Regions from separate parts of the Nesterenkonia sp. AY15 genome, predicted to be linked through region 3. Evidence: predicted binding sites of a transcription regulator. Region 3 holds the regulator's gene; each other region holds the start of a gene.
The links. The regulator HrcA, encoded in region 3, represses chaperone genes, less so after heat shock. The targets are predictions, from matches to a motif close to TTNGCACTCGNNNNNNNCGAGTGCNAA.
Positions count from the first base shown of each region.

Region 1: a site for HrcA is predicted at 1,730-1,756, ahead of groES (co-chaperone GroES). Genes of this name have one in related genera too.
Region 2: a site for HrcA is predicted at 629-655, ahead of groL (chaperonin GroEL). Genes of this name have one in related genera too.

Region 1 covers NZ_JAJOYV010000002.1:76,985-79,251, reverse strand. Annotated here, with positions in the region: gene groL (chaperonin GroEL) at 1-1,124, opposite strand, end outside; gene groES (co-chaperone GroES) at 1,198-1,494, opposite strand; gene guaB (IMP dehydrogenase) at 1,836-2,267, shown strand, end outside.
Region 2 covers NZ_JAJOYV010000002.1:314,404-316,670, reverse strand. Annotated here, with positions in the region: gene LSI54_RS05340 (lipid II:glycine glycyltransferase FemX) at 1-500, opposite strand, end outside; gene groL (chaperonin GroEL) at 850-2,267, shown strand, end outside.
Region 3 covers NZ_JAJOYV010000007.1:61,919-64,185, reverse strand. Annotated here, with positions in the region: gene LSI54_RS10780 (DUF3097 domain-containing protein) at 1-330, opposite strand, end outside; gene hrcA (heat-inducible transcriptional repressor HrcA) at 399-1,424, shown strand; gene dnaJ (molecular chaperone DnaJ) at 1,437-2,267, shown strand, end outside.

The sequences.
Region 1 (2,267 bases), on a different contig from region 3:
ACGCCGATGCCGCCGGAGAGCTTCGCCAGACGCTCCTGGAGCTTCTCACGGTCCCACTCGGAGTCAGAGGCGTCGGCCTGGGCCTTGATGGTGGCCGCGCGAGCGTCCACATCTTCCTTGGACCCGGCGCCGTCGACGAGGGTGGTCGCGTCCTTGGTCACGGTCACCCGACGTGCGGTGCCCAGTGATTCCAGATCCACCTGATCGAGCTTCAGGCCCAGATCAGGAGAGATGACCTGTCCACCGGTGAGCACGGCGATGTCCTCGAGCATGGCCTTGCGGCGGTCCCCGAAGCCGGGGGCCTTGACCGCGACCACGTTGAGCGTGCCGCGCAGCTTGTTGACCACCAGGGTGGAGAGGGCCTCGCCCTCGACGTCCTCGGCGATGATGAACAGCGGGCGCTTGGCCTGCAGGACCTTCTCCAGCACCGGCAGGAACTCTGCCATGTTGGAGATCTTGCCCTGGTTGATCAGGATCAGCGGATCCTCGAGGATCGCTTCCTGGCGCTCGGGGTCGGTGACGAAGTGCGGGGACAGGTAGCCCTTGTCGAACTGCATGCCCTCGGTGATCTCCAGCTCGGTGGAGGTCGAGGACCCCTCTTCGATGGTGATCACACCGTCGGTGCCCACGGCGTCGAATGCACGCGCCAGGAGTTCACCGACCTCGTCGTTCTGCGCGGAGATCGCGGCCACGTTGGCGACCTGCTGGCCCTCGACCTCGCGAGCGTTCTCGCGGAGTCGGCGGGTCACGGCGGCGACCGAGGTCTCGATGCCGCGCTTGATCTCACTCGGTGCCGCGCCGGCGGCCACATTGCGCAGGCCTTCCTTGACCAGAGCCTGGGCGAGGACCGTTGCGGTGGTGGTGCCGTCGCCTGCGACGTCGTTGGTCTTGGTGGCGACTTCCTTGGCCAGCTGCACGCCAAGGTTCTCGTACGGGTCTTCGACCTCCACCTCACGGGCGATGGTGACGCCGTCGTTGGTGATGGTCGGTGCGCCCCAGGACTTGTCCAGGACTACATTGCGGCCTTTCGGGCCGAGCGTGACCTTGACCGTGTCTGCAAGCTTATCGATGCCGGCTTCCAGAGCGCGGCGTGCAGCATCACTGAATTCAAGCTGCTTTGCCATGGGTTACTGCTCCTTTGAGAGTGTGAGAATCGGATCGTGATGAGGTCTGTGAAGAGCCTTCAGCAATCCGTTCTTACTTCTCGATGATGGCGAGGACGTCGCGGGCGTTGAGCACGAGGTACTCGTCGCCGCTGACCTTGACCTCGGTGCCGCCGAACTTGGAGTAGATGACGACGTCGCCCTCGGAGACGTCAACCGGGATGCGCTTGCCCTTTTCGTCGAAGCGACCTGGGCCCACGGCGACGACCTTGCCCTCCTGGGGCTTCTCCTTGGCGGTGTCGGGGATGACCAGACCGGAAGCGGTGGTCTGCTCTGCTTCCAGGGGGCGAACAACGATGCGATCCTCGAGAGGCTTGATAGAGACTGACACGTCAGTACTCTCCTTTGCGTGGTGTGGATTCGGTTTATCAGCACAGGCCCGTGCAGAGCCTCCCGGTGCTTCCGGGGTGCTCGACGAGCCGAAATCTGTCGCACGCCTTGGGAGTGGCCAACCGTCGTCGCGGTGCCGGATGGTGCCCCGTCAGGCTGATATCCGCGGGTTGACGACCCGCGGACAAGCTGGCACCCGAGGGTCTCGAGTGCTAGGTGAAACTTTATAGACGGGCTTAGCACTCGGTCAAGCAGAGTGCTAAGCCTTTGGCTCCGGGCGGACGTGGACGGGACGTAGACTTGTCGCTGAGCCACCCGCTTTTGACCCCGAGAGGCACCACCGTGACTGAAACTCATCAGCAGACGAGCGCGGCCGGCGCTGCGGAGCATGATCCCTTCGGCTTCGTCGGACTGACCTACGACGACGTCCTGCTGCTCCCCGGCGCGACCGACGTGATCCCCTCCGAAGCGGATACCGCGACTCGCTTCTCCCGCAACATCGTGCTGCAGTCCCCGGTGGCCTCGGCCGCGATGGACACCGTCACCGAGGCGCCGATGGCCATCGCCATGGCGCGCCAGGGCGGCATCGGGATCCTGCACCGGAACCTCTCCATCGAGGACCAGGCCCGGCAGGTGGACAAGGTCAAGCGCTCCGAGTCCGGCATGATCAGCGATCCGGTGACGATCACCCCGGACGCGACCATCGCCGACCTCGATGAGCTCTGTGCCCACTTCCGGGTCTCCGGGCTGCCGGTGGTCGACGGCGAGTCCAAG
Region 2 (2,267 bases), on a different contig from region 3:
TGGGCGGCGCCGGCCGGATCGACCTCGAGCGGGTCGAGTTCTTCAATGCTGGTGTTCTCGCCGGCGGCCAGCGCGCGGCGGACCTCCTTGGCCTCCCACCGGCGCAGCACCGAGGGCAGGCCCATGCGGATCAGGAATGCGCCGGAGGCCTTGAGATGGGCGAGCAGCGGCGGGAGCAGCTGCTCCAGATCAGCGGCCGGGTCCAGCACCGGGCCCTCGGCCAGATAGGCGAGCGTCTTGTTCCCGAGCAGCGGCACCGCCGCGGGGATCGGGAGCCGACGGAAGAGCACCAGCGTGGCGGCCACCGGGGCGGATTCGGCTCCGGCGCTGGCGTCGAAGACTCCGAGGCTCTGGGCCCGCCACTCCTTCTTCACCGCGGGCCAGCGCGGGTTCTGCAGGAACGATGCGGTCTTCTGGTCGGCCAGGAAGCTGGTGTGCTCCTCTGCGCTGATCGGGCGGACCTCGTACACGGCGGCAACGCCTGAATCTCTATGCTCCATCACGCCTCAAGGGTACCGTCTGGTTCCTGTGCGGCTGGGAGATCAGGTTCAGGGGCAGTTCCGCTCCGCCGTCCCAGCCCGGCCCTCCTGCGCGAGAGCGGCGGCACAATCTGCCATCGGCGCAGAGGTTTGCACTCGGTAGGGGAGAGTGCTAAAAATTGGTTTAGCACTCTCGTGTCGAGACTGCTAGAGGAACCTGAGCAGGTGAGGCCATATAGATGTTCCCGGTGACGCGGGGACGGCCGTCCGTCGCGGGCACCTGGAATGGTTCGACCCAGCAGACGCGAACACGTCTGACAGTCACACACCACGGCTTGAGACAAGCCGAGTCCAGGAAGGACACGCCACTATGGCAAAGACTATTGCATTCGATGAAGAGGCCCGCCGCGGCCTCGAGCGCGGACTGAACGTCCTCGCCGATGCCGTCAAGGTCACCTTGGGTCCCCGCGGCCGCAACGTCGTGCTGGAGAAGTCCTGGGGTGCACCCACGATCACCAACGACGGTGTCTCCATCGCCAAAGAGATCACCCTTGACGACCCCTACGAGAAGATCGGCGCCGAGCTGGTCAAGGAGGTCGCCAAGAAGACCGACGACGTCGCTGGCGACGGCACCACCACCGCCACCGTCCTCGCCCAGGCCCTGGTCAAGGAAGGCCTGCGCAACGTCGCAGCCGGCGCCGATCCGATGGCGCTCAAGCGCGGCATCGACCTCGCCGTGGAATCCGTCACCGCCGAGCTGTTCAAGTCCGCCAAGGAGATCGAGACCACGGAGCAGATCGCTGCCACCGCCTCCATCTCCGCCGGTGATACCCAGATCGGCGCCCTGATCGCTCAGGCGCTGGACAAGGTCGGCAAGGAAGGCGTCATCACCGTCGAGGAGTCCAACACCTTCGGTCTCGAGCTCGAGCTCACCGAGGGCATGCGCTTCGACAAGGGCTACCTCTCCGGCTACTTCGTCACCGACGCCGAGCGCCAGGAAGCAGTCCTGGAGGACCCCTATATCCTGATCGCCAACTCCAAGATCTCCTCGGTCAAGGACATCATCGGCGTCCTCGAGCAGGTCATGCAGTCCGGCAAGCCGCTGCTGGTCATCGCAGAGGACGTCGAGGGTGAGGCGCTGGCCGCACTGGTGGTCAACAAGCTCAAGGGCACCTTCAAGTCAGTGGCCGTCAAGGCCCCCGGCTTCGGTGACCGTCGCAAGGCCATGCTGGCCGACATCGCCATCCTCACCGGTGGTCAGGTCATCGCCGAAGAGGTCGGCCTGAAGCTGGAGAACACCACTCTGGAGCTGCTCGGCACCGCTCGCAAGGTCGTCGTCACCAAGGACGAGACCACCATCGTCGAAGGTGCCGGCGAAGCCGACGAGATCTCGGGCCGCGTGGCCCAGATCAAGGCCGAGATCGAGAACTCCGACTCGGACTACGATCGCGAGAAGCTCCAGGAGCGTCTTGCCAAGCTCGCCGGAGGCGTGGCAGTCATCAAGGCCGGTGCCGCCACCGAGGTCGAGCTCAAGGAGCGCAAGCACCGCATCGAAGATGCCGTGCGCAACGCCAAGGCCGCTGTGGATGAGGGAATCGTCGCCGGCGGCGGCGTGGCCCTGATCCAGGCCGGCGCCCGCGCCTTCGCGACCCTGCAGCTCAGCGGAGACGAGGCCACCGGCGCGAACATCGTGAAGTTCGCCGTGGAGGCCCCGCTGAAGCAGATCGCCATCAACGCCGGCATGGAAGCCGGCGTGGTGGCCGAGAAGGTCCGCGGACTCCCCGATGG
Region 3 (2,267 bases):
GGCGGTGCGGGTGGGCTTCGCCGCGGCGGCCCGCGGGGTGGGGGGAGTCAGCTCCACCGGCTGGCCCTCATACAGGAAGCCGTGGCCCAGCGGGAAGGAGCGGACCTTGCCGCGCCGGTCCTCGAGACTCACCACATGGACACCGCCGGAGGCCTCCACCGAGATGATGGCGCCGACCCAGCCGGACTCCACCTCCTCGATCACGGCGCCGTAGTCGGCGGGCATCGCGGAGACCTTGCGGAGCTGGCTCTGGCGGAGCCGGGAGAGGTCCTGGGCACCCCAGTTCAGGGTGGAGGAGGGACGCCAGTCGGGGAAGTGCGGAGCGCTCATGATCACCCATTGTAGAATTGGCACTTGTACTCGAAGAGTGCCAGAAGTTCAGGAGGCGCCAAGCTTACATGTCAGACACCCGTCGTCTGCAGGTTCTGCGTGCCATCGTGGAGGACTACGTCCAGACCCGGGAGCCGGTCGGATCCCGGGCCCTGGTGGAGCGCCATGACCTGGAGGTCTCGCCCGCCACGATCCGCAACGATATGGCCCACCTCGAGGAGGAGGGTCTGATCGCCGCCCCGCACACCTCTGCCGGGCGGATCCCCACCGACCTCGGCTACCGACGTTTCGTGGACAAGATCACCGAGGTCCGTCCGCTCTCGGCCGCCGAGCGGCGCGCCATGGACACCCTGCTCGAGACCGCCGATGACCACGACGCGATGCTCGAGCACACCGTGCGGCTGCTCGCGATGCTCACCAACCAGGTCGCCGTGATCCAGCATCCGCAGCGCTCCACCGCGAAGATCCGACATATCGACATCGTCTCGATGTCCTCGCACAAGGCGCTGGCCATCGTGATCCTCTCCTCCGGGAAGGTCGAGCAGCGCATGGTCACCCTCGCCGACGCGATCGGCGACGACTCGCTGCACCGGATCGCCCAGGTGCTCTCCACCGAACTGCATCAGCGCTCCATCTCTGCCCTGCCGCTGCCCACCGACACCCTGATCAGCCGGGTGGAGCCGGTGCTGCGGCCGTCCATGGCGATCATCGCCCAGGCGGTGGAGACGATCCTCGAGTCTTCCCGCGTGGATCGCATCATCATGGCCGGGACTGCTAACCTCGCCAGGTCGGGCCGCGACCTCGGTCCCTCCATCGGTCCCATTCTTGAGGCGCTCGAGGAACAAGTAGTGCTGCTTCGACTGTTGACAGAGATGGAGCAGGACCGACGCGGTCTCTCCATCCGCATCGGTCACGAGACCAGTCATGATTCGCTGATCGAGACCGCTGTCGTCGCAGCAGAGTATGGCTCCCAGGCGGGAGCCGAAGGTGCCAAGCTCGGCGTCGTCGGTCCGACCCGCATGGATTACGGCTCCACCATGTCCGCGGTGCGCGCAATGGCGCGCTACCTGTCCCGAATTCTCTCCGAAGGGTGAACGTCCTTGAAGATGACGACTGACTATTACGAAGCGCTCGGCGTCAGCCGCTCGGCGTCCACCGAAGAGATCAAGAAGGCCTACCGCAAACAGGCCCGCAAGCTTCACCCTGATGTGAACCCCTCCGAGGATGCCGCCGAGCAGTTCAAGGCGCTCGGCCGCGCCTACGAGGTGCTCTCCGACCCGCAGAAGCGGCAGAACTACGACGCCACCGGTGATGAGAACGGCCGCTCCGGATTCCCCGGCGGCGGAGCAGGCGGCGCCGGCTTCGGCGGCTTCGGCGACATCTTCGAGACCTTCTTCGGCGGGGGAGGCGGAGGCCCCGCCTCACGCACCCGCCGCGGCCAGGATTCGCTGATCCGGGTCCGCATCGACCTGCGCGACGCCGTGTTCGGCACCACCAAGGAGGTGGAGCTGGAGACCGCCGTGACCTGCACGGTCTGCGACGGCTCCTGCACCCGCAAGGGCACCTCGCCCACCACCTGCCCGGACTGTCACGGCCAGGGCCAGGTCCAGCGGCCGATGCGCTCGATCCTGGGCACCGTCATCCAGACCCAGACCTGCGCCCGCTGCGCCGGCTTCGGCAACATCATCGAGGACCCCTGCCAGGAGTGCGACGGCCAGGGTCGGGTGCGCGAGCGCAAGTCCCTGAAGGTCAAGGTCCCGGCAGGCGTGGACCGGGGCAACCGGATCCACCTGGCCGGCGAGGGCGAGGCCGGACTGGCCGGCGGCCCCTCCGGAGACCTGTTCATCGAGGTCGAGGTCAAGCAGCACGAGGTCTTCACCCGCCGCGGCAACGACCTGCACGCCACGGTCTCGATCCCGATGACCGCGGCCGCCCTG